Regions from separate parts of the Shewanella sp. SACH genome, predicted to be linked through region 1. Evidence: predicted binding sites of a transcription regulator. Region 1 holds the regulator's gene; each other region holds the start of a gene.
The links. The regulator sigma-54, encoded in region 1, starts transcription at its own class of promoters, with help from an activator protein. The targets are predictions, from matches to a motif close to GTTGGCACGNNNNTNGNNT.
Positions count from the first base shown of each region.

Region 2: the regulator sigma-54 is predicted to act here: its motif matches at 6,474-6,492, upstream of BM607_RS12140 (YggN family protein).
Region 3: the regulator sigma-54 is predicted to act here: its motif matches at 4,405-4,423, upstream of flgF (flagellar basal-body rod protein FlgF).

Region 1 covers NZ_MPDG02000002.1:255,143-265,548, reverse strand. Annotated here, with positions in the region: gene BM607_RS08970 (ABC transporter substrate-binding protein) at 1-373, opposite strand, end outside; gene mlaD (outer membrane lipid asymmetry maintenance protein MlaD) at 385-858, opposite strand; gene mlaE (lipid asymmetry maintenance ABC transporter permease subunit MlaE) at 915-1,700, opposite strand; gene mlaF (phospholipid ABC transporter ATP-binding protein MlaF) at 1,697-2,515, opposite strand; gene BM607_RS08950 (KpsF/GutQ family sugar-phosphate isomerase) at 3,160-4,137, shown strand; gene kdsC (3-deoxy-manno-octulosonate-8-phosphatase KdsC) at 4,137-4,688, shown strand; gene lptC (LPS export ABC transporter periplasmic protein LptC) at 4,685-5,245, shown strand; gene lptA (lipopolysaccharide transport periplasmic protein LptA) at 5,232-5,786, shown strand; gene lptB (LPS export ABC transporter ATP-binding protein) at 5,783-6,514, shown strand; gene BM607_RS08925 (RNA polymerase factor sigma-54) at 6,622-8,100, shown strand; gene hpf (ribosome hibernation promoting factor) at 8,129-8,416, shown strand; gene ptsN (PTS IIA-like nitrogen regulatory protein PtsN) at 8,419-8,862, shown strand; gene rapZ (RNase adapter RapZ) at 8,859-9,713, shown strand; gene BM607_RS08905 (HPr family phosphocarrier protein) at 9,700-9,975, shown strand; gene mgtE (magnesium transporter) at 10,316-10,406, shown strand, end outside.
Region 2 covers NZ_MPDG02000002.1:957,408-967,813, reverse strand. Annotated here, with positions in the region: gene rdgB (RdgB/HAM1 family non-canonical purine NTP pyrophosphatase) at 1-374, shown strand, start outside; gene hemW (radical SAM family heme chaperone HemW) at 374-1,540, shown strand; gene BM607_RS12150 (DUF885 domain-containing protein) at 1,693-3,543, shown strand; gene BM607_RS12145 (LysR family transcriptional regulator) at 4,206-5,147, opposite strand; gene BM607_RS12140 (YggN family protein) at 5,597-6,418, opposite strand; gene glsB (glutaminase B) at 6,603-7,517, opposite strand; gene BM607_RS12130 (YggL family protein) at 7,517-7,843, opposite strand; gene trmB (tRNA (guanosine(46)-N7)-methyltransferase TrmB) at 7,897-8,613, opposite strand; gene mutY (A/G-specific adenine glycosylase) at 8,813-9,904, shown strand; gene BM607_RS12115 (oxidative damage protection protein) at 9,907-10,185, shown strand; gene BM607_RS12110 (YceI family protein) at 10,273-10,406, opposite strand, start outside.
Region 3 covers NZ_MPDG02000002.1:1,059,344-1,069,749, forward strand. Annotated here, with positions in the region: gene BM607_RS12580 (chemotaxis protein CheV) at 1-143, shown strand, start outside; gene BM607_RS12585 (protein-glutamate O-methyltransferase CheR) at 243-1,082, shown strand; gene flgB (flagellar basal body rod protein FlgB) at 1,226-1,630, shown strand; gene flgC (flagellar basal body rod protein FlgC) at 1,633-2,049, shown strand; gene flgD (flagellar hook assembly protein FlgD) at 2,074-2,844, shown strand; gene flgE (flagellar hook protein FlgE) at 2,926-4,287, shown strand; gene flgF (flagellar basal-body rod protein FlgF) at 4,460-5,203, shown strand; gene flgG (flagellar basal-body rod protein FlgG) at 5,214-6,002, shown strand; gene flgH (flagellar basal body L-ring protein FlgH) at 6,014-6,688, shown strand; gene BM607_RS12625 (flagellar basal body P-ring protein FlgI) at 6,700-7,791, shown strand; gene flgJ (flagellar assembly peptidoglycan hydrolase FlgJ) at 7,809-8,951, shown strand; gene flgK (flagellar hook-associated protein FlgK) at 8,992-10,406, shown strand, end outside.

The DNA.
Region 1 (10,406 bases):
ATTCCACTTTTTGATTGGTATATTCAGTAAAAGCTTGGGCATAAGTCGACACTAAATAACCTTCAAAGGCATCGACGAAACGATTACGCTGATCTTCGGTTGAATCCTTAAGATATTGGCCTAAGACTTTGTAAGATGCGTATTTATAATCGACATAAGGCATTAGTTCTTCACGAACGATCACCTTTAAATGATCTGAGTCAGCATCGATTAACGCTTTATCTTTATGAAAACGATCGAAGGTTTTATTAGCAACGGCTTTCACCATGGCATACGGGTCCATAGTGTCGACCACCACATCGGCGGCAACAGCGCTCGTTGCCCCTAAAACCATCACTAACGGCAGTAAAAAACGAGATAAGTTTTTAAACATAGCGGTAACCCCTATTTATCCTTCGAACCCATACTATATAAGAACTGACCAATCAGTTCCTCCAACACTAATGCTGAACGCGTGTCATCAATCTTATCGCCATCTTTAAGCATACTGACATCATCGTCGACAAAACCCGGTGTTAACCCTAAGAATTGCTCGCCCAATAAACCCGAAGTCAAAATTGCTAAACTACTGGTTTCTGGGAATTTATCGTAACGCTTATCCATCACTAAGGTGACCACAGCCACTAACTTAACGGGATCTAAATCAATGCCACTGACGCGGCCAACCACAACACCGCCGACCTTAACGGGCGAACGTACCTTCAAGCCACCAATATTGGTGAAATTGGCTTTTATGGTATAAGTGCTATCGCTGCTTTTAACTTCAATATTGGCGACGTTAAAGACCAAGACCAAAAAAGCGGCCAATCCCGTTAAAAGAAACACACCCACTAATAATTCAATTTTTCGTGTCAACATGTTCAGCTACCACTCTGTTAATCCATCTTACCTGTGTCGAAATCCGCAGTGTTCCGTTAGCGGCCAAACATCAGGGCTGTCAGTAAAAAATCTAATGCCAATACAGCGAGGCTCGACTGAACCACTGTCTGAGTCGTTGCACGGCTGATGCCTTCCGGATTTGGGATCACTTGATAACCGCGATACAACGCAATCCAAGTCACCACTACGGCAAACACACCACTCTTGATCAAGCAGTTAACTATGTCCTGACGCCATTCGACCGACGCCTGCAGAATCGACCAAAACGCCCCGCTGTCGATTCCCTTCCATTCCACGCCGACTATGTGACCACCGTAAATACCCACAGCGGTAAACATTAACGCCAGCAATGGCATACTGATCACCCCAGCCCAAAAGCGCGGTGCAATAATCTGCCTTAATGGGTCGATAGCCATCATCTCTAAACTCGATAGCTGCTCAGTACTTTTCATTAAACCAATTTCAGCGGTTAAGGCTGAACCCGCACGTCCCGCAAACAAAAGTGCGGTAACCACGGGCCCTAACTCACGCAGTAAACTGAGCGCCACCATAGGGCCTAAGCTTTCTTCGGTGCCAAAACCAACTAAGATGTTGTAGCCTTGCAGCGCCAACACCATACCGATAAAAAGCCCTGAGACTAAAATAATCACCATAGATTGCACGCCGACCACATAAATCTGGCGTACTAATAATGGAAAGCCTTTGCGCACCCGTGGCCAGCGAAAAATCGCCCCCCACAACATGAGCCCTGCGCGGCCAAAACCGAGCACTAACTCAATCGCGCTACGGCCCAAGTCGGCAATACTGTCTATTAACTTCACTTGCCAACTCCTTTTGCCATTAATTCTTGTTGGTAATCATTCGCCGGATAATGGAATGGTACAGGGCCATCCGGTGCGCCTTGAATAAACTGTTTTAGCTGTGGATTGTCGGCGTACTTCAATTCCTCTGGTGTGCCGTGGGCGATAACTTTTTTGTCGGCCACCACATAGACATAATCGGCAATACCGAGGACTTCATCCACATCGTGGGACACCACAATAGAGGTCAGATTCAGCGCATCGGATAACTCACGGATCAGCTTCACTAACACGCCCATAGAGATAGGATCTTGGCCGGCAAAAGGTTCATCGTACATCACCATTTCAGGCTCAAGCGCGATGGCTCTAGCCAATGCCGCGCGGCGTTGCATACCACCGGATAACTCACTTGGCATCATCTGGGCGGCACCACGTAAACCTACGGCTTCGAGCTTCATCAGCACGATAGTGCGAATAATGTCTTCTGGCAGACCAGAATGTTCGCGCAGCGCAAACGCCACGTTATCGAACACATTGATGTCAGTAAACAGCGCACCGCTTTGAAACAACATGCTCATCCGCTTACGCAGACTAAATAATTCATTGCGACTCACACCATGGATATCGTGGCCATCAAATAGCACTTGTCCGTGGTCAGGCGTTAATTGGCCGCCGATCAACTTTAACAGGGTCGTTTTGCCTATGCCGCTCGGCCCCATGATCGCCGTCACTTTGCCCCTTGGAATGGACAGGCTAATATCTTCATATATCACACGCTGACCGCGGCTAAAACCCAAATTACGGATCTCAACCAACGGCGTTTGTTCTTGAGTCATGCTTGATTCCGACATTTGCAAAAGAGGTGATCCTAGTATTCCTAGACTGACCAATCGAAGAGCCGCAAATTGTACGTAATTGCGCTTTAACCTACAACCGAATCGACACTATCGCCCTGCGATACTTTCAATTTGCCTCATTTACAGCGAAAATGCGCCCTAAGTTTTCACTCTGCACAGGTAAAATGTTACTTAATGTTTTCAACCTAGTTGCAGAATTGGCGATATTGGCTAATTCGTTCGCACTTAGCTCGCTCTTCGTCCAATTTTAGGTGCAATGAGTCGATATACGAGTGTGAAATAGAGGCATCCCGTGCGGTAATACCCGCCGCGATACGGGATAAATGCATTGAAATAAACGACAAAGACGATGATATTGCTCAAGACCTTCGGCCGCGAAACAGGTTATTGTGCATGAATAGCTACCGCAGCTGAACTTGACGAGTCGGATCAATCGCTCTAGCCTGCCGCAATTGTTTTGTTGCTTTAGGGAATTCACCACAACAAGACATAAGCTAAATCGTCTGAAAACAAACTAAAACTTGGCAGAAAGCCTATTACATATCATCTTTATCGCGTACCAAATTGTGCTATTCCAATCCCATCAATGGGGCGACAAAGACAATGCAAAAAGAGAGATAGACATGGTAGACAAATCACAACTGCGCCAATGGGGCTGTAAAGTTATCGACATTGAAAAGTCAGCCCTAGACAATCTTTATCAATATGTTGATTCGGCTGAATTTGCAGAAGCTTGCGAGTTGATCCTTAACTGCACAGGCAAAGTGATTGTCATGGGAATGGGCAAGTCGGGCCATATCGGCAATAAGATTTCTGCCACCCTCGCCAGCACAGGAACGCCCGCATTTTTTGTGCATCCGGGTGAAGCCAGCCACGGCGATCTCGGTGTATTAGCCGATAACGATGTGATTTTAGCGATTTCTAATTCTGGTGAGTCGAGCGAAATCCTCACCTTAATGCCCGTCATCCAACGTATGGGCGTGCCAGTTATCGCGGTAACAGGTAAACCCGAATCGAACATGGCGCGCTTATCTAAAGTACATTTATGTATTGAAGTCCCAGAAGAAGCTTGCCCACTTGGACTCGCGCCAACATCAAGCACTACCGCGACCTTAGTGATGGGCGATGCCATTGCCATTGCGCTACTGCAGGCAAAAGGCTTTACCCGTGATGACTTTGCTATGTCCCATCCTGGCGGTGCTTTAGGGCGTAAGTTATTGTTAAAAGTCTGCGATGTCATGCATAGCGGTGATGACTTACCGCTCGTTAACCACGATATTTGCATCACAGAAGCCCTGTACGAAATTTCCAAAAAAGGCTTAGGCATGACGGCGATTATCGATGATCAGCGCAAGCTGGTTGGTATCTTCACCGATGGTGATTTACGCCGCGTTATCGATGCCGAAGTGAATCTACGTACTACGCCCATCGCCGATGTGATGACCCGTAACTGCGTGACCATCACAGACGGTGTGTTGGCGGCCCAAGCGCTGCAAGTGATGGACTCAAAAAACATCAACGGATTAATTGTTATCGATAAAGACCGCCATCCAATCGGCGCTCTTAACATGCTAGACATGGTTAAAGCAGGAGTCATTTAATGCCACAGCAAGGATTTTACGGCCCAATCAGTGATGATGTGTGGCAACGCGCGCAAAAGATTAAACTGTTGATCTGTGACGTCGACGGGGTGTTTTCCGATGGTCGTATTTACCTAAGCAATAGCGGCGAAGAGCTAAAAGCCTTCCACACTCGCGACGGCTATGGCGTGCGCTCGATACTCACCAGCGGTTTTAATCTTGCGGTGATCACTGGACGTCAATCCAAAATCGTTGAAAACCGTATGACGGCGCTTGGCGTAACTCATATCTACCAAGGCGTAGACAATAAGTTCGAGCCCTATGAAGCATTGCTCGCACTCTATGGTGTTACCCCAGAAGAAGTGGCTTATATCGGTGATGATATTGTCGATCTGCCAGTAATGAATGTCGTCGGTTTAGCAGTCAGCGTAGCCGATGGTCATCCCTATGTTCGTCAGCACGCCCACTTTGTGACTACGCTCAATGGCGGCCACGGTGCCTTGCGTGAACTCACAGATCTATTGCTACTCAGTCAAAATAAATTCACTTCGGCCCATGGAATGAGTATATGAGTCGTGTGACACTCGCGATTATCGCTTTTTTTGGAACGGCATTAGTGCTTTATTGGCAAGTGCAGAACAAACACAGCGGTGATACCGATAACAGAGTAAAAGATCAAAATACCCCAGATTTCATCGTTGAAGATCTGCGCAGTGTTGAGTTCAACGAACAAGGGCTAGTCAATAGCCGTGTGACGGCGAAACACATGGAACATTATGATTCAACGAATCAAACTTACTTTACTCAACCTGTTTATCTTGTTTATCCAGACCAAGGTAAAGCACAATGGCAACTCAGAGCAGATCAGGGCAAGCTAAACAAGGAAACGGGCAAGGTTGTATTAGAAAACAATGTTATTATTGATGCCATTAGCCCAGAAGAACCGATCCAGACCTTGTCCACCAGTTATCTGGAACTCGATCTCAATACGATGATAATGACCTCTGACCGCACCATTTACGTCACAGGGAAAGATTTTAATATTCAAGGCCAAGGCCTTTATGCCGACCTCAACGCGCAAGAAGTGCAATTGACCAGTCAGGTAGTAGGAACATATGAAGCAAAATAACGTATTACTTGCCAGCCTAATGCTAATAATGAGCATGAGCGCCTTTGCTAAAGTCGACGACCTGAAACAGGAAGTCAAAATCAAGGCTGTGAGCCAAACGGCAGATATCAAGAACAACCAGATCATCTTCTTTGGTCCGGTTGAAGTCACCCAAGGTTCGATTAAAATCCATGCAGATCAACTGCGTGCATTTTCTGCCGAAGGTGAAAATAGCAAAATTTTAGTGGCCACAGGTAACCCTGCGACGTACAGCCAAGTGTTAGACGATGGCCGTCCAGCCTCAGCGAGCGCGAAAGAAATTCGTTACGATATGGCGAGCCGCACCCTGACACTTAAAGGTTTAGCCTCGTTAGATCAAGCGGGCAGCCAAGTGACGGGTAATTTGATCCGCTACAACATCATCCAGCAAAAATTGATTGCCGAGAGTACCGGCAGTGGCGACGATCGCGTGATCACGATTATTCAGCCAGAAAGCTATCAAGATGATGCCAAACCAGACGCGCCAGCAGATAAACCTGTGAAAAAGCAGGACTCTAAATGACCCAAATCACCCTAAGAGCACAAAATCTGGCGAAGAGTTACAAGAGTCGCCAAGTGGTTAAAGACGTCAGTCTGACGGTCAAAACCGGTCAAGTCGTTGGCCTACTCGGCCCGAACGGCGCGGGTAAAACCACCACCTTTTACATGGTCGTCGGTCTGGTTAAAAGCGATAAAGGCCACATCTTTATCGACGATGATGATTTAACCGCAGATCCTATGCACCTGCGCGCCCGCAAAGGCATAGGTTACTTGCCACAGGAAGCCAGTATCTTCCGTAAACTGACCGTCCATGACAACATCATGGCCGTGCTGCAAACGCGCAAAGAATTAAAAAAAGAGCAAAGGGAAGAAGAGCTAGAGCATCTGCTTGAAGAGTTCCACATCACCCATATCCGTGACAGCCAAGGCATGTCATTGTCGGGGGGTGAACGTCGCCGTGTCGAAATTGCGCGGGCGTTAGCAGCAAATCCTAAGTTCATTTTGCTCGATGAACCCTTTGCTGGTGTCGATCCGATTTCAGTTATCGACATTAAAAAGATTATCGAACAGCTCAAAAGTCGTGGCCTTGGCGTGTTGATCACAGACCACAATGTCCGTGAGACATTAGATGTGTGTGAACATGCCTATATCGTGAGTCACGGAAACTTGATTGCCGAAGGAACACCCGCAGAGATCTTAGACAATCAGCAAGTTAGGGCTGTGTACTTAGGTGAACAATTCAGGCTATAGTTAATCAAGCGGAGCCAATGCAGGCAATTTATGCCACCATTGGACTCCACTCAAGATGATAACAAGCGACCTCATCCAACAATAATAACGTAGGGATCAGCGGTAACATGAAAGCGTCACTCCAGCTCAAACTGGGTCAACAGTTAACCATGACGCCACAATTACAACAGGCCATCCGTCTGTTGCAACTGTCGTCATTAGAACTGCAGCAAGAGATCCAGCAAGCCTTAGATTCTAATCCCCTTCTCGAGCTGGAAGAGGATCAATTCGACGCCACTAAAGACCCTGTAAACCAAACGCTATCCGATACGGATTTCAGTGAATCTAGCACCCTGCCGCCAGAAAAAGACAGCTCCACCATAGACACGGCAGAGTCCTTAACCAAAGAATCCATGCCCGACGAACTGCCCATGGACACCACGTGGGATGAAGTGTTCACCGCCTCCCCTAATTCTGGCCCCGGCGGCAGTCGTGAAGATGATATGCCCTTCCAAGGTGAGACCAGTGAAGGCTTGTATGAACACTTAGAATGGCAAAAAAACCTCACACCGTTTTCTGAAACCGATTTAGCCATTGCCACCGCTATTATTGATGCCATCGACGATCAAGGCTATCTCACCCAAAGCACTGACGAAATCCTCGAAGCCATGGGCAATTCTGAGGTTGAGCTCGACGAAGTCGAAGCCGTACTAAAGCGCATTCAACATTTTGATCCCATTGGTGTTGCCGCCCGCGATTTAAGCGAGTGCCTGTTGATCCAACTGTCGCATTTTGCCGCTGACACGCCCAACCTAGAAAACGCCCGCATGCTGATCAAAGATCATTTAGATCTGATCGCCGCCCGCGATTTTAGATTGTTGATGCGTAAGACTAAATTAAAAGAGGATGAATTAAGAGACGGCATCGCGCTTATCCAAACTCTCAATCCCCGCCCAGGTTTATTGATTACGCCCAACGATGACGAATACGTCATCCCAGATGTGTCAGTGTCGAAGAAAAATGGCCGCTGGGTGGTTGAGCTGAATCCTGACTGCATGCCAAAAATCAATGTAAACCAACATTATGCCTCGATGGCGCGCAGCACTAAAAGCCAAGCCGATAGCCAATTTATTCGTGGTCATCTGCAAGAGGCTAAATGGTTTATCAAGAGTTTAGAGAGCCGTAATGATACCCTGTTGAAGGTGGCGAACTGTATCGTCCAATATCAGCAAGGTTTCTTTGAATACGGTGAAGAAGCCATGAAACCTATGGTGCTTAACGATATTGCCGAAGCGGTAGAAATGCATGAGTCGACCATCTCAAGGGTGACGACACAGAAATACATGCATACCCCTAAGGGACTTTTTGAACTAAAATACTTCTTCTCTAGCCACGTCGGTACTGACGATGGTGGGGAGTGCTCATCCACAGCAATCAGAGCCTTCATTAAGAAACTGGTTGCAGCGGAAAACCAGAAAAAACCATTAAGCGACAGTAAGATGGCACAGCTTCTGGCAGAACAAGGGATCAACGTAGCCCGCAGAACCATTGCGAAGTACCGAGAGGCTATGCTCATTCCGCCTTCTAATCAGCGTAAAAGTTTATAACCTACAGTGGATATCGGAGGACGTTTCTATGCAAATAAACCTGAGTGGACACCATGTCGAAATTACCGAATCGTTACGCGCATATGTAGAAGAAAAGTTTTCAAAACTTGAACGCCATTTCGAACAGATCAATAATGTGCACGTTGTGCTCAATGTCGAGAAAATGCAACAGATTGCCGAAGCGAGAATAAATCTTATCGGTGGTGAAGTTTTTGCTACTTCAGAGCATGCTGACATGTATGCCGCTATAGACGCCCTGATTGACAAGCTTGATCGTCAGGTTATTAAACACAAAGAGAAGTTAACAAAACACTAATAATGGAACTTTGTACCATACTGCGGCCGGAGTGCACTACCTGCGCCACTCCGGGCAGCAAGAAAAAGGTACTGGAACTCATCAGCGACTTAGTCGCTGCCCAGTACCCGACCCTCTCATCTCAAGAGATATTCGAAAGCCTAGTGGCGCGCGAAAAGATGGGGAGCACAGGTATAGGTAACGGCATCGCCATTCCACATGGTCGACTAGCCGATATAGATCAGCCCATTGCCATACTCATTAAGTGTGAAGAGCCGATAGCATTCGATGCTATCGATAAGCAACCTGTTGATATTTTATTTGCACTACTGGTGCCTGCAGACCAATGTCAGCAGCACTTAAGTACCTTGTCTTGCATGGCCGAAAAGCTGAGCGACAAGCAAATATTAAAGCAATTACGCAAGACGCATGATGAAACGGAACTCTATCAGGTAATCACTGGATGAAACTGGTCATAGTGTCGGGCCGCTCAGGCTCAGGCAAATCTGTCGCCCTAAGGGTACTCGAAGATCTCGGCTATTATTGTGTCGATAACCTTCCCTTGCCCTTAATCGGCACTTTGCTTGAGCAACTCAAAGGCAGTAACGATCTCGTCGCCATCAGTGTCGACGTGCGTAACATGCCTGAGCAGGATAAAGTCTTAGTGAAGCAACTCGCGAGCCTGCCTCCTGATACTGAGTTAACCAGCTTCTTCCTCAATTCCAGCGATAAAATTCTGCTTAAGCGTTACAGCGAGACCCGCCGTTTGCATCCTTTGTCGAAGAGCCAAGTCTCTTTGCAAGAAGCGATAAAGCTGGAAGGGAAACTGCTCGAGCCTATGTCAAAACTGGTCGATCACTACATAGATACGTCAAATTTGAATATCTATGATTTAAGCGATCAAGTGAGACAAATTCTGCTCGGCAGCGTCGATAAAGAGTTAGTGATTAACTTCGAGTCCTTTGGCTTTAAGCACGGTATGCCAACCGAAGCCGACTTTATGTTCGATGTGCGCTTCCTGCCTAACCCACACTGGGAACTGGCGCTGCGTCCATTGACAGGCTTAGATGAGCCCGTGGCTGAGTTCTTAAATCGTCAACCACTCGTGAATAAGTTCATCTGGCAAATCGAAAATTTACTGGAAACTTGGCTGCCACATCTCGAGCGCAACAATCGCAGTTATTTAACTGTGGCGATTGGCTGCACGGGTGGGCAACACAGATCGGTTTACGTCGCAGAGCAATTGGCTAAACGCTTTAGTAACGGTAAACATAAAGTTTATGCCCGCCATCGAGAGCTGAATAATGCCAAAGCTTGAACGTCAGATCACCATCTGTAACAAACTGGGATTACATGCCCGTGCCGCCACTAAGTTGGTGGTACTGGCATCCGAGTTTGATGCGACCATCACCTTGATACAAGGCGATAAACAGGCATCCGCCGCCAGCGTACTCGGCTTATTGATGCTTGAGACTGGCATGGGTAAAACCATTAAACTTATCGCCGAAGGCCCAGATGCTGAGCCAGCTCTGGATGCCATTTGTGCCTTAATCGACGCTAAGTTTGACGAAGCCTGTTAGTTTGATTTCATACTCAGCGTTCCACACAGGCACTCAGATTAGTACACCTCACACTTAGCACTGCTTATTTGTGCAGTTCACATCTCGTTTCAAAAGCTTGGCGACACATTTGTCGCTCGACGACACGAACCATAGGCGATTACACTAGCGAGCATTACCGCTGACTCATCTTAGTTTTAGCCGCCTTAATCTATGCGTAAAACGCATGACCTATGCCAGAGCGCTCTATCTGTGACTGAAGCATAGTTATCGCGAAGTCACCGCTAAGTCTCAGCCCTGCGCCAAGCAGCGCACTCTCGAACCAATTTGCCGCACAGTGGCGGACAACTATGGAGGACAAATGCCCGTAGATAATTCAGAAAACGATCACACCGGACATAGTCTCGACCAGTTAAACCAAGCGCTTAGCAGTGGCATGTTTGTGCACGTGC
Region 2 (10,406 bases), 700 kb from region 1:
GCATTTATTCAGCGCGTTACGCGGGCGAAAATGCCAAAGATCAAGACAACGTATTGAAGCTACTTGAGACATTAAAAGACCAGCCAGCACCTCGCAGTGCGAGATTCCAATGCGTGCTGGTATATATGCGCCACGCCAAAGATCCAACCCCAATTATTTGCCAAGCCGCATGGGAAGGCCAAATCGACTTTAACCAACGTGGCGCCAATGGCCATGGTTACGATCCGATTTTTATCCCTGAAAATTATCAATGTAGCGCGGCGGAGCTGAGCAGCAACGAGAAAAATGTCTTAAGCCATCGTGGTAAAGCCCTAGTGCAACTCATCGCTGCCATGCAAGCCCAAGGCGTGTTAACTGGCGGGAATGCACAATAATGTCGTCAACTGCCGTGACTACTGCGATGAAACTTGAACTGCCGCCACTCAGTCTGTATATCCATATTCCTTGGTGCGTACAAAAGTGTCCTTATTGTGACTTTAATTCCCATGGTCAAAATGGTGAGCTGCCACAGGAAGCCTATGTTGATGCGCTATTGGAAGACTTACGCCAAGACTTACATCTCGTCCAAGGGCGGCAAATCCATACCATCTTTATCGGTGGCGGCACACCATCCTTATTCGATGCTTTGCAAATCAAACGCATACTCGATGGTGCCAATGCGCTAATCCCCTTTAGTGACAATATCGAAATCACCATGGAAGCCAACCCTGGCACCTTAGAACACGATGACTTTAGTGCCTATCGCGCAGCTGATGTCACTCGTTTATCTATCGGTGTGCAGAGTTTTTCTAAGGATAAGCTCAACTTACTTGGACGTATTCACGATCAAAACGAGGCACAAGTCGCCGCTCAAAAAGCCAGCCAAGCGGGATACTTGAGTTTTAACCTCGATTTAATGCATGGATTACCCAACCAAAGTTTTGCTGAAGCGATGGCCGATATCGACACGGCAGCGGCGCTGAATCCGCCCCACCTGTCTTGGTATCAGTTAACAATTGAGCCCAACACCCTATTCCACTCAAAACCGCCGCAGTTGCCCGATGACGAAGCGCTCTGGCATATCTATGCGCAAGGTCAACAAAAGCTGGCCGCATTAGGGTATGAGCAATACGAAATATCCGCTTATGCGAAACCCGGTTACCAATGTAAGCACAATCTCAACTACTGGCAGTTTGGTGATTATCTAGGCATAGGCTGTGGCGCCCACGGTAAAGTGACGCTGCCAGAAGAAAACCGCATTATACGCACGGTAAAAATTAAACATCCCAAGGGATATCTGAGTGCCAGCAACTACACCTTCGAATCGATTGATGTGGCAGAGGAAGATCGCGCGCTTGAATATTTAATGAATCGCCTGCGCCTGATGACACCTATCCCTAAGCAAGAATTTGAACTGCGTACCGGACAGCACAGAGACACATTGACCGAAGGAATGGAAAAGGCCAAACAACGCGGTTTACTCACAGAATCCGCTGAACATTGGCAATTAACCAGTAAAGGTCACATGTTTGTTAATGATTTACTGACACAATTCTGCTAAGTCTGCCGTTAAAATAGCTATATAAATAATGTGTTAGTGGTCAATCGTGCAGTTTAATACTATTACTGCTAACACATTTTCTAACATTAATATCCATACATTCTTGTCCAGCTTCTTTAGAATTGATGCAACTCAAACTAGGAAGCCTGATCATGCCAATAAAAACTAAAATCAGCTTAGTCGCACTGACCCTTTCAGCTCTACTGACCATTCCCGCATATGCAGCATCAACTTCGCCAGCCTTACACAGTGCAAGCGAACCTATGAATGCAGTGGTGCAAACCGAGTCAGACAAAGCCAATGCGTTGTTCGAAACCATCTTCATGGAAAACATCATGGCGAGCCCCATTTCGCAAACCTATATGGGGATCAAGCAAGACTATGATAAATGGGATGAACTGGGTGATGCCGCCGATGATAAAGCCCTAGCGCGCACGAAAAAACAACTGGCGCAGGTCAACCAGATTGATGCGGCCAAACTCGATCCACAAACGCATCTTAGCCTTACGTTACTGAAGCAAAATCTGCAAAATGACATCGAAGATGACCAATGGCGCTACCATAATTACCCTGTGAATCAGATGTATGGCGGCCACTCTATGATAGCCTCCTTCTTAATTAACCAACATCAAATCACAGATGTCAGCGATGCCAAGGCCTATATCAGCCGCTTGAATGGCGTGCCTAAACGTTTAAGTCAATTACAGACAGTTTTAGAAGTCCGCGCAGATAAAGGCATTATTGCGCCTAAGTTTGTATTCGCTTATGTGATTTCAGACAGCCAAAACATCATCAAAGGTGCGCCTTTTGATAAGGGCGATGACAGCGCGCTACTCGCAGATTTTCGCCGTAAAGTGAGCGAATTAGCGATTCAAGAAACGGAAAAGCAAGCACTGATTCAACAGGCTGAGCAAGCACTAGTGACCCAAGTCGAGCCCGCCTATAACAAGCTCATCAGTTACATCAAAACCTTAGCAACCAGAGCTGACGACCGCGATGGTGCGTGGAAACTCCCTAACGGCGATGCCTTCTACAACAATGCCTTGGCTCGCACTACTACGACAAACATGACCGCCGATCAAATCCATGACTTAGGCCTTTCTGAGGTGGAACGTATTCACAATGAAATGCGCGCCATCATGAAGAAGGTCAATTTTAAAGGCGATTTACAGCAATTCTTTAGCTTCATGCGTGACGATCCCCAGTTCTACTACCCCAACACCGCCGAAGGCAAAGCCGCCTATTTAGCTGAGGCGACTAAGCTCATCGACAATATGAAATCGCGCTTAGATGAAGTGTTCAAAGTAAAACCTAAGGCCGCCATGATAGTGAAACAGGTTGAAGCCTTTAGAGAAAAATCCGCGGGTAAAGCCTTCTATGAGCAACCTGCGCCGGATGGCTCGCGTCCAGGTAGCTACTATGCAAACCTATATGACATGAAAGCCATGCCGAAATACCAAATGGAGGCACTGGCCTACCACGAAGGTATTCCGGGTCATCATATGCAGATCGCCATTTCCCAAGAGCTGCAAAATATTCCTAAGTTCCGCAAGTTTGGTGGCTATACCGCGTATATCGAGGGCTGGGGTTTATATAGCGAATCTTTCCCGAAAGAAATGGGACTCTACGCCGATCCCTATTCTGACTTTGGTCGTCTAGCAATGGAGCTATGGCGTGCATGTCGCTTAGTCGTTGATACAGGTATCCACGCTAAAAAGTGGACCCGAGAGCAAGGCATTGCCTATTACGTGGATAATACGCCCAATGCTAAATCAGATGCGGTGAAAATGGTTGAACGCCATATCGTTATGCCATCGCAAGCGACAGCCTATAAAGTGGGCATGATTAAGCTGCTGGAACTCAGACATAAAGCAGAGCAACAGCTTGGCAGTCAATTTGATATCCGCGACTTCCATACGCTAGTACTTGCTAACGGCGCATTGCCACTGGATGTGTTAGAACAACAAGTCGATCTCTGGATAGCCAGTAAGAAGAAGGCCTAATACCCTAATGTTTTAATGCCTTAATGCTGAGTCGTGAAGCATTGTTAACCTGCTTCACGACTAAAGCGACATAGATAGCTACGCCCAATAAAAAAGCCACTCGAAAGTGGCTTTTTTATTGGTACCATTATCCCGTTAGATAACAGAACCCTTCTCACTGTGGGTCACTATATTTGTTGTATTAATTTATGCTTTAGCACTCGCCTTCACACACTTAACACACAGTTGCGACTTTAGGGTACAGGGAGACAAAACGCTTGCCTAAGGCTACACAAACCATCAATAAAAAATTACCTCAGCGATAAGGCTGAGGTAAACCAAAAACTAGGATGATGGTTTAAAGAGCCAACATTGTTTTAGTTCTCAAACTTCTGTTGGCTGTGATCCAAAACTGCATTAATGCCGACCTGTACACAAAAATTGAAAGGGGTCATTTCCAATAAACGTATAGGACTCAGGTCATTCCGAATCAACTGCCACCATTGTATTCAATTAAGAACAGAGTTCAAGGATGTTATAAAAAAGTGCTTTAGAACACCCTAAAAAATCATCAGCAAATGTACTCATCAACTCAATCTAAAGTATTGATTTTAAATGAACATAAAAGTGCTTGGTTAATTTAAAATCACATAAGACTGCTTTTGAGAACAATGTTTCCTATTTTACTGACGTTTACTGAATAATTCGACATAGGGAGCATCCCAATACGGCGGCGTTCCTATGTGATCTTTGATGAATTCGATAAAAGAACTGACCTTAGGTGCTAAGTGCTTACGACGGGGATAAACCGCCTGCAATGGCAGATGGTGGGTCAATTGCCAATCCTTCAGTAAAGGCACTAATGTTCCCTTGGCAATTTCATCTTCCATCAAATAACTTGCAAGATACACAACCCCAAGACCACTGATTGCAGCAGATTTTAATGCTGGCGCGTTATCTACCCTGAAATTGCCCGATACGCCAATTTCACAGTAATCATCACCCTTCTTAAATTGCCACATGCTGTGCTCGTGCCACTCGCCTTGATAGACCAAACAATTGTGGTCAACTAACTGCTCAGGTCGTGTTGGCTCGCCATGTTGAGCAATATAGCCTGGAGAAGCAACTAACAGGAATTGGCACTTCATCAGAGGTCTAGCAACCATGCCAAGCGGTAATTGCTCCGACATAGTTAACAATAAATCTAAGCCTTCACTCACTACATCTACTTTATGGTCCAGTAAGCTCACTTGTAGCTCAAGCTCAGGATGTTTTGCCATAAAGGATGGCAGCGCAGGAATGATATGCATCACCCCAAAGGATTGGGAAATCCCCACCTTGAGCACACCGCGGGTCGCATCATTTAAGTTATGCACGCTGGCTATCGCTTGTTCAGCGTCACGCAGCAGTTCTTCACCTTGCAGATACAGCAAATGCCCTGCTTCAGTCAGGCTTAAGCTACGGGTGGTACGTTGGATTAATTGAACACCAAGTCTATGTTCAAGATCGGCGACTTGTGTACTGACCTTAGACTTAGAGATCCCAAGCCTTCTTGCGGCGGCACTAAAACTACCAGCTCTGGCCACATGAGTAAAAATCGCAATAGGTTCTAACAGTTCTAACATGGAAGTCGCCTTAAGCTGTTTACGACAATGATATTAACTTTCGGTGAGTAGCAGTGGTTAGCGTAATCATCGCTTTAAAATAACCATAGCATTGATATCTCGCATTAAAGTGATATAACGCAGAGATTTAGACCGAAAAAGTCCACTAAAGTAGGGTGTTATATCTGACTGATATGCCAGCTTTTAATTATATTTTAAGAGTATACCAAATATTCGTCTCTAGACTGTAACATTCCGAACTAAATCGCTGCAAGCCAAGCCTACAAGCCACATCGACTTTATCCTCATAGCTTTCGCCACTAAGAATTAGCCAATAAAAAAGCCCCTAGGCGATAAATTGACTAGGGGCGTAGCATTCAAATTTGACTCATGCACAAGGAGATAGAAGTTATTGCAGTTAAAACTCAGGGCTATTCACAAAAACTATTAACAAGGACGATTAACAAGAACTATTCACGCAGCTCCTTGGTTGAGTTTTGTGTCAACGCATAAGGCGCGAGTTCTGGTACTTCTTGGCGTAATTGATTTTCAAGCACTAACAGATTTTCAAATCGGTCGCATAAACGGTCAGCCTTAGCTTCCAGCCCCTTAGATTGACTCTCAATTTGTTGCTCAATATCTTGGCCTAAGTTGTCAATTTTCTTAGAGAAGGCATCCATTTTGGCTTCAAAACTATCACCGTCACCCGACATGATTTGGCCACCTATGGTCATCATAATGGTGCCCACTGAGTTCTGAACAATTTGCTCCATTTCCTGCTCGAATTCGTCGTTAAAGGTGTTCTGAATTGAGTCTTCCGTCGCACCGAGATAGAAGCTATCGCCATGACGGTAGGCCACTGAATCAACGCGCTTTTGGACACCTGCCATCATTTCATCGAATTTAGCACCGGCCGCATCGCCCATTAAAGGGGTTAACGCCATGCTCACCGCTTGGGACGCTAATGCGACGGCCTCGTTCACGACTTCAATCACTTCAGGCACTTGCGTCGACACTTCATCGGCGTATTGAGTCACTAACTTTCTTTGCTTATCGGTTAAGTTTACTTGTTTGCCTTCAACAAATAACTTATCGACTTCGATGCGATACTTTTCTGTGCCCTTCTCGCTCATGACTAATTTTTTAGGTTCAACCATAACGTCATAATTTAAAGAGACTTCACAGCGCTCATCGACTTGAGGCTCTGTTTGCGCTTGCGCCAACTGTAGGCTAGATGCCCCTAAAATCACGCCGGATAAGGCGAATCCAGTTAATAGCTTATTTAATTTCATGTTGTTCGTCCTTTAATCTGAATAATTCGATAAACCTAAACTACTGAATAGCTTAAAGCAGGAGACGTGCCAACTTTATAACAATATGATTATATTGGATTTAGGAAAGTTAGCACTAAAAGGTCATTAGCGAAATTCGCTAACTTTTAGTCTGATAGTGCTAATAAAAAAACGATAGGTAAAGCTAGAAAATAGATCGGCCAAGACGCTGACTTAAGTGCTCAAGCATGGCAGTGCCAGCAAGCGAATTGCCATTGCCATCGAGTTCTGGCGACCAAACACAAATCGACAGTTCCCCAGGAATAACGGCAATGATGCCACCACCGACGCCACTTTTACCTGGCATACCAACACGATAGGCAAACTCACCTGCACCATCGTATAGGCCCGAGGTCGCCAACAGGGCATTAAGCTGCCGAGTTTGCACCTGAGAGATAAGCTCAGTCCCCGTTATGCTTTTGCCGCGATTAGCCAAGTACAACATGGCCTTAGACAAGTCAGCACAATTCATCTTTAAGGCGCAGTAATGAAAATACGTGCGCAGCACAGTATCGACATCGCCTTGAAAATTACCAAACGACTTCATCAAATAAGCAATCGCCGCATTGCGCGCACTGTGCTGATATTCGGAGTCGGCCACTTGTTTGTCGAAACTCACTTTATCGTTTTGGCTTAGTTGCCTGACTAACTCGAGCATTCTGTGTTTAGGTGCACCTAAACGACTCTGCAATAAGTCAGCAATCACTAACGCGCCAGCATTGATAAATGGGTTGCGCGGCTTGCCACGTTCTAACTCGACTTGTACTAAAGAGTTGAATGAATGGCCCGAAGGTTCTTTGCCAACTCGGCACCAAATTTCGGCTTCTTCATATAAAGTTAACGCTAAGGTTAAGCTGAAAACTTTGGAGATACTTTGAATCGAAAACGGCTCAAGGTAATCGCCCGCACCTAAGGTTTCACCATCAACAGTTGTAACGGCAATGCCTAATTTTCCAGCATCAACGCTGGCCAGTGCGGGGATGTAATCTGCAACCTTTCCTTGGCCGAGCAAGGGTCGAACTTTCTCGACCACTTCCTCAAGTAATGCCAACTCGGGCATTAACCCCACCAAATGTCGTACAGTTCGCTAACTTCAACCTGAGAAACTTTTTGGTTCGCCCAGAATGCCTTAACTGCAGCAATATCTTCTTCGGTACATTTGCCGATCGTTTGGGTTGCGATAATGCCTTCCCATTCGATGTGACCGCCGCCATGGAAACCTAACTTACGGGTTTCGATCACTTCATCGATGAATTTATCCACAGTTGCATCGATATCGGCTTCTGATACAAATGCATCAAAAGTCCAAGCCATATCAAAACCTAACTCTTGGAATTCATCAACGCGCATTTTCTTACGTAAACGACGGCTACGATTAGTTGCCATAGTGACTTTCCCCGTTGTGTTAAAAAACTAATTAATCAATTGAAATATCTAGATTAAGCGATACGCTCAAACATCAGATCCCATACACCGTGACCCAATCTATGGCCGCGGGCTTCAAACTTTGTCAGTGGGCGATGATCAGGACGTGGCACCACAGTGCCGTCACTCGACTGGTTTTGATAACCAGGAGCCGCTTGCATCACTTCCAACATGTGCTCGCTGTATTCTTCCCAATCGGTTGCCATATGGAACACGCCGCCAATTTTTAGCTTGCGGCGGATCAGTTCAGCAAATTCAGCTTGTACGATACGACGCTTATGATGACGTTTCTTATGCCAAGGATCGGGGAAAAACAATTGCACTCGGGCCAATGAACCGTCGGCAATCGCATGTTCTAATACTTCCATGGCATCATGGTGATACACACGTAAATTAGTCACACCCGCGATGGCGGCATCGCTTAAGCAAGAACCGACACCCGGTTTATGCACTTCAATACCAATAAAATTTTGCTCTGGTGCGTCTTTAGCCATTTGCACTAAAGAGGCGCCCATGCCAAAGCCAATTTCCAGCACAGTATCGGCTTCACGGCCAAAAACGTCGCTCAGAACCAATGGCGTTGGGCTGTAATCTAAGCCCATTGTTGGCCACTGGCTTTCAATAGCTTGGGCTTGGCCTTTCGTTAAGCGACCTTCTCTTAGGACAAAGCTTCTGATCTTACGCAGATACTTGCCTTCTTCATTAAATTCAGCGGTAGTGACTTCGCTCATTTTTGCCTCGTCTAGTGGACAGCACCATCATAAAAGAAGGGCATTATCCAAAGTTCAACATACAGTGCAAGCACTAATGGGGCGAAAGTATACCAAGATTATTTGAGAGTGCGAATTTAGCAGTGATTTTCGGCTTTTTAGCCCTTATCCACTTGTCTTTGAGCTTGTCTAAGAAGATAACTGCCGCTACACTGCGCCGATGAAATCTACAGCCTCCTTCGCTACACGTATCGTCTCTTGGTACGACAATCACGGTCGTAAAACCCTCCCTTGGCAGCAAGATAAAACCCCATATAGCGTATGGGTTTCTGAAATCATGCTGCAACAAACTCAGGTTGCGACTGTTATTCCCTATTACCTTAAATTTATGGCGCGTTTTCCCGATGTGTTAGCACTTGCTAACGCGCCAGATGATGAGGTGTTGCATCATTGGACTGGCCTTGGGTATTACGCTAGGGCGCGTAATCTGCATAAAGCAGCCAAGATGATCCGCGACGATTATAAGGGATTATTTCCAAAGGATTTTGAGCAAGTTCTTGCGCTGCCTGGCATTGGTCGCTCGACAGCAGGCGCGGTATTGTCACTGTCTCTTGGCCAGCATCACCCGATCCTCGACGGTAACGTCAAACGCGTGTTAGCAAGACACGGCGCCATAGCAGGTTGGCCGGGGCAAAAAACGGTCGAAGCGCAGCTTTGGCAGCTAACTGACACCTATACGCCGCAGCAAGATATTCAGAAATATAATCAAGCCATGATGGATATCGGCGCCAGTATTTGCACTCGTAGTAAACCTAACTGCGCCGCTTGCCCTGTGGCGATTGATTGCAAAGCTCAGCTGATTGGCAGACAAACCGATTTCCCCGGCAAGAAGCCTAAAAAAATCATACCGACCAAAGCGGCGTGGATGTTAGTGCTAATGCAAGACAACCAAGTGTTTTTAGCTAAACGTCCGCCAGCGGGAATTTGGGGCGGACTTTGGTGTTTCCCTGAGTTTGCCACCCAAGCCGCACTTGAAACCCACCTCGAAGAGCAAGGGTTTGCTGCGCAGCCTCTCGAATGGCTAACTGGCTTTAGGCACACGTTTAGCCACTTCCATTTAGATATTCAGCCCATGATGCTTAATTTAGATAACACCCACGGCAATAAAGAGAGCGTGGGCGCTGTCATGGAACAAAACCAGTCTCTCTGGTATAACATAAGTCATCCTTCCAAAGTGGGACTCGCCGCCGCCACCGAGCGCGTGCTAGCCAATTTGGGATCACTCGTTCAATCCGCAGTCAGTAAGGAATAATCATGGCGCGTACAGTCAATTGCGTATATTTAAATAAAGAAGCCGACGGCCTAGACTTTCAACTGTATCCAGGTGATTTAGGTAAGCGCATTTTTGATAACATCAGCAAAGAAGCTTGGGGCCTATGGCAAAAAAAGCAAACCATGCTGATTAACGAAAAGAAACTCAACATGATGAATGTTGATGATCGTAAGTTTCTTGAAGAACAAATGACCTCTTTCCTCTTTGAAGGTAAAGAAGTAGAAATTGAAGGTTTTGTGCCTGAAAAAGACCAAGATTAATTCTTGTCGTTAACTTAACGACAAAGCTTACAAAAAAGCGCCTTTCGGCGCTTTTTGTTTATTCATCTCGTGAAGAATAACTGAGCGTTACTTACGCACGCCTTCAACCACAAGATCTAACTCAACATGGCTAGACGCTGGGCCTAAATCCATTTTGATACCGAAATCTTTCATCGCAAACGTGGTTGTGCCAGTAAAACCTGCACGGTAGCCACCCCAAG
Region 3 (10,406 bases), 800 kb from region 1:
AGCATATTAAAGTGGTACTGCATACGTCGTTAAGTGGTGTATTCAATCAGGCAATGGTTCAAAAAGTGGGGGCCAATGACTTTATCGCTAAGTTTAATCCCGACGAACTGGCTGCTGCTGTGAATAAACACTTAAGTTTGTAAGTGCAGTAGTTAGTACCTAGATACGCTTTACGCTATAATCTCGACTTTATAACATGATGGTTTCGCACTGATTTTGGTGCTTGCTATAGGATTTAGGATGTGAATGTGCCAAATAAATCACTCGCTGAAGCTGAATATAATCAATTTAGGTTGTTCTTAGAGCAACACAGCGGCATCGTACTGGGTGAAAATAAGCAATATCTGGTGCGCAGTCGTCTAGCTCCTCTGATGGGGAAATATAACCTGCCATCCTTATCCGATGTGGTTAAGCATTCGATGAAGCCAACGGAACGTGCACTTCGGGCTGAAGTGATCGATGCTATGACGACCAATGAAACCCTTTGGTTTCGTGATCGTTATCCATTTGAGTTATTGCATAACGTTTTGTTACCTGAGTACAGTCGTTTAGGTCGTCCACTTAAGATTTGGTCAGCCGCGTGTTCATCTGGGCAAGAACCCTATTCATTGGCGATGACGATTCTTGAGTATCAGCAGAAGAAGCCTGGTGCGCTTGCGGGTAGTGCGTCAATTCAAGCCACTGATTTATCGCCTTCCATGTTGGAACGTTGCAAAAATGCTGAGTACGATAGCTTGGCATTAGCGCGCGGTTTATCCGAGGAGCGTAAGCGTCAGTTTTTTGATGCTTTGCCTTCAGGCAATATGAAGTTAAAGGATAATGTTAAGCGTTTGGTGAACTTTAGGGCACATAATCTGCTTGAAAGTTATAGCTTACTTGGTAAGTTCGACATTATTTTTTGCCGCAATGTGCTGATTTATTTTGCGCCTGAGGCAAAGGCAAAAATTTTGCGGCAATTCGCTGCCGCTCTTAATCCAAAAGGGATTCTATTTCTCGGTGCTTCTGAATCTATTGCTGGTTTAACGGATGAGTTTGACATGGTCCGTTGTAACCCTGGGATTTATTACCAGAAAAAGACTTAAGTCTGCTGCTTTAAAGAAAATTACCGACATTTGTCGGTAATTTTTTACCCATCACTTGCTCATCCCTATTGTTATTCTCATTATTCTCCTATGTTGGCACATGAATTGCTTTATTTCCGTGAGTAACACGAGGAGGCAATTTTATGGCGATCAATTTTGATAATGCACTGGGTGTGCATCAGTACACTCTCGGTATTAGAGCGCAGCGAGCTGAAGTCATTTCGAGCAATATCGCTAACGCCGATACGCCACATTATAAAGCCCGTGATGTAGATTTTTCTGCGGCAATGCAGGCCGCCCGTGGCCAACAACAGCAGCGTAATAGTCTTGAAATGCAAGAGGCAGACAAGCATTTTGGTCTTGCTGAGTTGACTGGTCAATTTGTTAAGTTCCGCGTGCCAAATCAACCCGATACTGGTGATGGTAATACAGTTGATATCCAACAGGAACAATCGGCATTTATGCAAAATGCCCTTGAATATCAAATGTCGCTTGGTTTTTTAGACAGTAAGTTTAGTGGCATGAAGAAAGCGCTGAGAGGGGATTAATCATGAGTTTATTTAGCATATTTGATGTTGCTGGCTCAGGAATGTCGGCTCAATCGGTCAGGTTGAACACCACTGCGAGTAATATAGCTAACGCTGATTCCGTCTCGAGTAGCGTAGATAAGACCTATCGTTCCCGTCATCCTATTTTTGAAGCTGAAATGGCCAAAGCCCAAAGTCAGCAACAAGCCTCTCAAGGTGTTGCGGTAAAAGGTATTGTTGAAAGTGATAAACCACTACTAAAAGAATACTCGCCCGATCATCCAATGGCGGATGCGGACGGCTTTATTTATAAACCGAATGTTAATGTCATGGAAGAAATGGCAGATATGATTTCTGCTTCGCGCTCATATCAAATGAATGTTCAGGTCGCTGAAGCAGCTAAGTCTATGCTGCAACAAACACTTGGGATGGGTAAATAACATGTGTTACTTAGGAGGTAAGCTGTGAGCCTCATTAATCAAATTAACCAAGCATCGGCGCAGACGGCTCAAAATAAGAGTCAGTCAAATGCTGTTACGACCAATTCATCAACCAGCTCAACGGGCAATCCGTTTCTTGATGGCATACGTTTGCCAAAAGATTCGATAGTACCGGAAGCGAAAAGCCAACAGTTAACTCAAGATGATTTTTTCTCGTTATTAAGCCAACAGTTATCGATGCAGGACCCTTTTAAGCCTGTTGACAATGATCAAATGATTGCGCAGATGGCATCATTTTCGACGGTTGATGGTATCGGCAAGTTAAATGATGAAATTGTTAACTTAAACAGTGTCATGACGTCGAGCCAAGCACTGCAGGCATCGGGACTTGTTGGTCGTAAGGTTTTGATCCCAACCGATACTGGTAATATTTCCGCAGAAAGCCCAACGATGAAAGGTGTAGTCAGTACCCCTGATAAAATTCCAGAGATTACTGTGCGTATCGAAGATGAGAAGGGCCAAGTTGTCACAACCTTTAAAGTCGATGGTAGCGATGGTGGTAACGTCGATGTGAACTGGGATGGTTTAGATAAGAATGGCCAGCCAGTGGTCGCAGGTAACTATACGATTAAGGCGAGTGGTTTAGTGGATGGGAAATCCCAAGAGCTGCCCGTTTCAACCTATGCTCATGTGAGTAGCGTTTCTTTAGGGACGGCCAGTACCGGCGCCATTCTTAACTTGAGAGGCGGTATGGGGATCAAGTTAACCGACGTGTTAGCTGTGTCTGAAACTTAAGTTTATACAAAATAATTTTGTAGAATCCGAATTGGGCGTTTGTTGTCCGCAATTGAATTGAGTCAAAAGTAGAGGTGAATTATGTCGTTTAACATTGCATTGAGTGGCATTTCTGCCGCACAGAAAGATTTAAACACCACGGCGAACAACATTGCGAATGCGAATACCATTGGCTTTAAAGAATCGCGAGCTGAATTTGCGGATGTTTACGCTAATTCTATTTTTTCAAATTCCAAAACAGCTGTCGGTGGTGGTGTCGCAACGAGTCAGGTCGCCCAGCAATTCCATCAAGGCAGCTTACAGCTGACAAGTAACTCCCTTGATATGGCAATTAAAGGCGGTGGCTTCTTTGTCACTGCCTCTGAGATCGGCAGTCTTGACCATTCGTTTACTCGTGCAGGGGCATTTAAAGTCGATTCAAATAACTACATGGTTGATTCTGCTGGTAATTTTTTGCAGACGTTCCCTGTGGATAAAGATGGTAACTCGACATCGGTAAGTTTGACTACAGCTAAACCAGTGCAAATCCCTGATACTGCAGGTAGCCCAATAAAAACTGAAAATGTCAGTTTACAAATGAATCTAAATGCTAAGGAAAGTACCCTTGACCCTGCTGCATTCGATCCTCTAGACCCTAAGACATACAATAACGTTACCTCAATGACTATGTATGACTCACTCGGTGAGCCACACATCATGACAACCTATTTTGTTAAGCCTAATGATGCCTCTTATAATGGAGAGAGCAATTGGGTGGCCTATTACGCTATTGATGGTAAACAAGTCGATCTAGATGGTGCTGCAGGTACTTATCAAACGGATACTACGGGCGATGGTAATCCTGACTCAACCAGTACAGCGCAAACAACCGGCGGTTGGAAGGGCTCTGTACTCAAGTTCAATTCTGTTGGTGTCTATACCGGTAGTGATCCAGCGGTCGTTAAGACTGAGACTTTAGGTGTGGGTGGTGCAGGCGTTTTAGGTGCTGGAGCTGATGGCACTCAAGATTTAACAATCAAGTTTAATGCGCCAACTCAATATGCTGCTCCTTTTGCGGCAACAGAGTTAACACAAGACGGTACTACTGTTGGTCGTTTAACTAACGTTGAAATTGGTGCTGATGGTTTAATTACTGCAAGTTACTCGAACGGCTCAAGTGTGCCTTTAGCGCGGGTTGCCTTGGTTCGATTTGCTAATGAACAAGGTTTAACACAAGTGGGTAACACTTCGTGGAAAGCTAGCTTGAATTCTGGCCCTGCTCTTGCTGGTGAGGCAAACAGCGGTACTTTTGGTAGCATAAGTTCATCGGCGTTAGAGCAATCGAACATCGATTTGACCACTGAACTGGTCGATTTAATTTCTGCGCAGCGTAACTTCCAAGCGAACTCTCGTACCCTTGAAGTGAACAACACGCTGCAACAAACCGTATTACAAATTCGCTAATCATTACATTGTTTGACTAAGTGTTGCCGCCAGTGGCAACACTTAGCCTTTATCTAGCTGTCAATTCACTTCATTTTCCTATTCTTCAATTCTATCAGTAAATTAAACGTCAATTTTGTTGGCATGATGCTTGCTTTGCTATTGTCATGTAGAAAATTTGACGGAGCAGTCTGTGGACAAATTCCTTTATGTCGCTATGAGTGGCGCCAAGCAAAATATGAATGAGCTGGCGCTCCGTGCGAACAACCTAGCCAACGCGAATACCGACGGTTTTAAATCCGATATGGCGCAAGCTCGCTCGATGCAGGCCTTCGGTGAAGGATTGCCGACAAGGGTGTTTGCGATGACAGAATCTCCGTCAGCAAATTTTCGCTCAGGTCCAATAAAAACGACTGGACGGGATCTCGATGTTGCCATTAAAGGCGACGGCTGGTTTGCCGTGCAGGCAAAAGATGGCAGTGAAGCCTATACCCGCGCTGGCAGTTTAAGTTTTGATTCCACTGGTTTATTACACAATGACAGGGGAAATCCTGTTATGGGTGATGCCGGTCCCATAGTGTTGCCACTTCCTATCGAGAAAGTTTCAATTTCTCAGGATGGCATTATTTCTGTGCGACCTCAGGGCGCTACTGCTGAAGTGGTGGAAGAGGTCGGTCGCTTGAAACTCGTTAATCCGGGTAATGCCGAGATGATGCGCGGTGAGGACGGACTGTTCCGGCTCGTGTCTGGCAATATCGCTCCTGCCGATCCTAGCGTAGGTGTTGAAAGTGGCGCAGTGGAAGGCAGTAACGTAAACCCTGTCGATGAAATGGTGTCTTTGATTGACCTTCAGCGTCAGTTTGAATTGCAAGTCAAGATGATGAAAACCGCGGAAGAAAATGATCGCGCTTCATCTTCATTAATGCGTATTAGTTAGGAGATAGATTATGCATCCGGCGTTATGGATTAGTAAAACTGGCTTAGACGCACAGCAAACTGACATTGCGGTGATCTCGAACAACGTGGCGAACGCCAGTACTGTGGGCTACAAGAAAAGTCGCGCAGTATTTGAAGATTTGCTTTACCAAACAGTTAACCAAGCGGGCGGTGTCAGCGCTTCTAACACTAAGTTACCTAATGGATTAAACATAGGTGCGGGTACCAAAGTCGTCGCCACACAGAAAATGTTTACCCAAGGCAACATGCTCACTACGGATAACTCATTGGATCTGATGATTGAGGGCCCAGGTTTTTTTGAAATCCAGCTACCCGATGGTACTGCGGCCTATACTCGAAATGGTCAGTTTACCTTAGACGATACGGGCCAGATTGTGACGCCTGGTTCTGGCTACTTGCTGCAACCCGCGATCACGATTCCTGACAATGCGACCAGTATTACCGTTTCCGCTGAGGGTGAAGTTTCAGTGAAAACCCCAGGTACAGCAGAGAACCAAGTTGTGGGTCAGTTGACTATGACGGATTTTATTAATCCATCGGGTCTGGATCCTATGGGACAAAACTTATATACGGAAACCGGTGCGAGCGGCACACCAATTCAAGGTACCGCTTCGTTAGATGGCATGGGAGCGATTCGCCAAGGCGCCTTAGAAACCTCTAACGTTAACGTGACCGAAGAACTTGTGAACCTTATCGAAAGTCAGCGCATTTACGAGATGAACTCCAAAGTGATTTCAGCGGTAGATCAGATGCTGTCTTACGTGACTCAAAATTTATAGAGGCAAACATTATGGCTAGATATCTTGTGTTGGCCGTCGCGTTATTGCTTGCAGCTTGTAGCTCGACGCAAAAGAAACCCCTTGCGGATGATCCCTTTTATGCGCCGGTATACCCAGAGGCACCGCCGACAAAAATTGCCGCGACTGGTTCTATTTATCAAGACAGTCAAGCATCTAGCTTGTATTCGGATATACGTGCTCACAAAGTTGGCGACATTATCACTATCGTTTTGAAAGAGTCGACTCAAGCGAAGAAGAGTGCAGGCAATCAGATCAAAAAAGGTTCTGACATGAGCTTAGATCCCATTTTTGCTGGTGGTAGTAATGTATCCATTGGCGGAGTGCCAATTGATTTACGTTATAAAGATAGCATGAACACTAAACGTGAATCGGATGCGGATCAGAGTAATAGTTTAGATGGCAGCATCTCGGCAAACGTGATGCAAGTGCTGAACAACGGCAGCTTAGTGATCCGCGGCGAAAAATGGATCTCAATTAACAACGGTGACGAGTTTATTCGCGTCACAGGTCTGGTTCGCTCGCAGGACATTAAACCTGATAACACTATCGATTCAACGCGAATGGCCAATGCCCGTATTCAATACAGTGGCACTGGCACTTTCGCAGATGCTCAAAAAGTGGGCTGGTTAAGCCAGTTCTTTATGAGCGACTGGTGGCCCTTCTAAGGAGTCGTATCATGAAATATAAACTGGTGTTAGCCGTTGCCGTGCTAGTGTTTTCTCTACCTAGTCAGGCTGAACGAATTAAAGATATTGCCAATGTGCAGGGTGTACGCAGTAACCAGTTGATCGGTTATGGCTTAGTGGTTGGTTTGCCGGGAACGGGTGAAAAAACCAGTTATACCGAACAAACCTTTATGACTATGCTGAAAAATTTCGGTATTAATCTTCCTGACAACGTCAAACCAAAGATTAAAAACGTTGCTGTGGTTGCCGTACATGCGGATATGCCAGCCTTTATAAAACCGGGTCAAGATCTTGACGTCACCGTATCTAGCTTAGGCGAAGCCAAAAGTTTACGCGGCGGCACCTTATTGCAAACCTTTTTGAAAGGCGTTGACGGTAATGTGTATGCGATAGCCCAAGGCAGCTTAGTGGTGAGTGGTTTTAGTGCCGATGGTTTAGATGGTTCAAAGGTGATCCAAAATACTCCAACAGTTGGCCGTATACCTAATGGTGCGATTGTCGAGCGCAGTGTGGCGACCCCATTTTCAACTGGCGATTATTTGACGTTTAACTTACGTCGTTCTGATTTTTCGACTGCACAACGGATGGCCGATGCGATTAATGAGCTATTAGGCCCTGATATGGCGCGTCCTTTAGACGCAACATCTGTGCAGGTCAGTGCTCCGCGTGATGTATCACAACGGGTGTCTTTTTTAGCTACGCTTGAAAACCTCGATGTTATTCCCGCAGAAGAATCTGCCAAAGTGATTGTTAACTCACGTACTGGAACCATAGTGGTTGGGCAAAACGTGCGTTTACTCCCAGCGGCGATTACCCATGGCGGCATGACCGTCACGATTGCTGAGGCAACCCAGGTTTCACAGCCAAACGCCTTGGCCAATGGTCAAACAACTGTCACGAGCAATAGTACGATTACAGCGACAGAAAGTGACCGCCGTATGTTTATGTTTAATCCTGGCACTACGCTGGATGAGCTGGTTAGAGCGGTTAACTTGGTCGGTGCAGCCCCCTCAGATGTGTTAGCAATACTGGAAGCGTTAAAAGTGGCAGGAGCTTTGCATGGTGAACTTATCATCATCTAATTTCTGTCGGGAAAATCATGGAAAAGCTTTCAAGTTCATCACATTTTCTTGACCTGGGCGGCTTAGATTCACTCCGCGCCCAGGCTCAGAAGGATGAGAAGGGCGCCTTGAAAAAGGTCGCCCAACAATTTGAAGGTATTTTCGTGCAAATGCTGATGAAAAGTATGCGCGATGCCAATGCGGTTTTTCAGTCTGATAGTCCTCTCAATAGCCAATACACTAAGTTTTACGAGCAGATGCGCGATCAGCAGTTATCGGTCGATTTATCTGACAAAGGGGTATTGGGCCTTGCCGATATGATGGTGCAGCAACTCTCCCCAGAAACCAGTCATTTCACGCCAGCATCGGTATTACGCGACGATGGCGGTATGAAAATGCTCCATGATGCTAAAGCCCTTAACGTGCCAATGCAGAGTCCAGTCGCGCCAGCGGTTGAACCCACAGTTGTTAATCATGGTGTCCCCGCTGCAATTGCTCGACCAGCATTTGAGCCCGATAGAGCCATGGATGCAAACTCATCAATGGACATTGATACGCCTAATCGTTTACTGGCGATTGATACACCTAAGCCAAGCTGGAGCGAACAGTCACTTTCTGTCGTCGACCCCGTGATTAGCGGCCAAGTTTTGCCGACGGCCGCCTTTAGGGAAACCCAGAAGATAGTCCGTTTCGGTAGTCGAGAAGAGTTTTTGGCGACCTTATACCCACACGCTGAAAAAGCGGCAAAAGCATTAGGTACCCAACCAGAAGTATTGTTGGCGCAATCGGCACTTGAAACCGGCTGGGGACAAAAAATTGTTCGCAGTAATAACGGCGCGCCAAGTCATAACCTATTCAATATTAAAGCTGATCGCCGTTGGCAGGGCGATAAGGCGAACGTCAGCACCTTAGAATTCGAACACGGTGTGGCAGTGCAGCAAAAAGCCGACTTCCGTGTTTACAGTGACTTTGAGCATAGCTTCAACGATTTTGTGTCCTTCATTGCCGAAGGCGATCGTTATCAAGATGCGAAGAAAGTGGCGGCGTCCCCAACTCAGTTTATTCGAGCTTTGCAGGATGCGGGTTATGCCACAGATCCTAGATATGCTGAAAAAGTCATTAAAGTGATGCAGTCCATCAGTGAAGAGCTGAAATCAATTCTGCCAGGAGAAGACAAATGATGAACCTTACAACCCTGTTTGTTCATAGGAGTGTCAACTAATGGCCGTTGATCTGCTGAATATTGCGCGAACTGGGGTGCTTGCCTCCCAGTCGCAACTGGGTGTCACCAGTAATAACATTGCTAACGCCAATACCGCGGGTTACCACAGACAAGTGGCAACCCAGTCGACTCTAGAATCACAGCGTTTAGGCAATAGCTTTTATGGCACTGGAACTTACGTTAATGACGTTAAGCGTATCTACAATGACTATGCCGCAAGAGAGTTGCGCATTGGCCAAACAACGCTTAGTGCCGCCGAAGCCAGCTACGGTAAATTGAGTGAACTCGATCAGCTATTTTCACAAATAGGCAAAGTTGTGCCACAAAGCTTGAATGATCTGTTTTCAGGGCTAAATAGCGTAGCGGACTTACCTGCAGATTTGGGTATCCGCAGCTCGACCTTAACGAATGCGCAGCAAGTCGCGAGTAGCCTGAATCAGATGCAGTCTTATTTGAATGGTCAGCTCGATCAGACTAATGACCAGATAACCGGCATGACCAAGCGTATTAATGAGATAGGTACAGAACTTGCCAACTTAAACCTAGAGTTGATGAAGTCGCCGAATCAAGATGCGCAGCTGCTCGATAAGCAAGATGCACTCGTTCAAGAGTTGAGTCAGTACGCCCAAGTGAATGTTATCCCTCAAGAAAATGGCGCCAAGAGTATTATGCTCGGTGGCTCTGTGATGCTGGTTTCCGGTGAGATTGCCATGAGTATGGGCACTCAAGCGGGTAACCCATTTCCCAAAGAGTTACAGCTTAACTCAAGTATTGGCTCGCAAAGCGTTACTGTTGACCCAAGTAAACTGGGTGGTCAGCTAGGAGCCATGTTTGATTATCGTGACCAGACGTTAATTCCCGCAGGTCATGAGCTGGACCAATTAGCTTTGGGCGTGGCTGATAACTTCAACAAAATGCAAGCGCAAGGCATTGACCTCAATGGGCAAGTCGGCGCCAATATCTTCAAAGATATCAATGATCCTATGATGTCCTTGGGCCGTGTGGCAGGTTTTTCTGGTAATACGGGCAATGCAACGTTAGGCGTCACCGTCGATGACACCAGTTTATTAACAGGCGGTGCCTACGAGCTGTCATTTACCTCGCCTGCCACTTATGAATTGAGAGATACAGAAACGGGGACGATAACACCGCTGACGTTAACGGGCTCGACATTATCGGGTGGTTCTGGATTTTCAATTGACATAAAAGCAGGCGCTATGGCGTCGGGGGATCGCTTTGCTATTCGCCCGACAGCGGGGGCTTCAAATGGCATTGAAGTTGTTATGAAAGACCCTAAAGGTATTGCCGCCGCATCCCCAAAGATTACTGCAGATGCCGCTAACTCGGGCAATACCCAAGTTAAGTTGACTCAAATTGGTAATCGCAATGCCGCAAATTTCCCTGTGACGGGCAG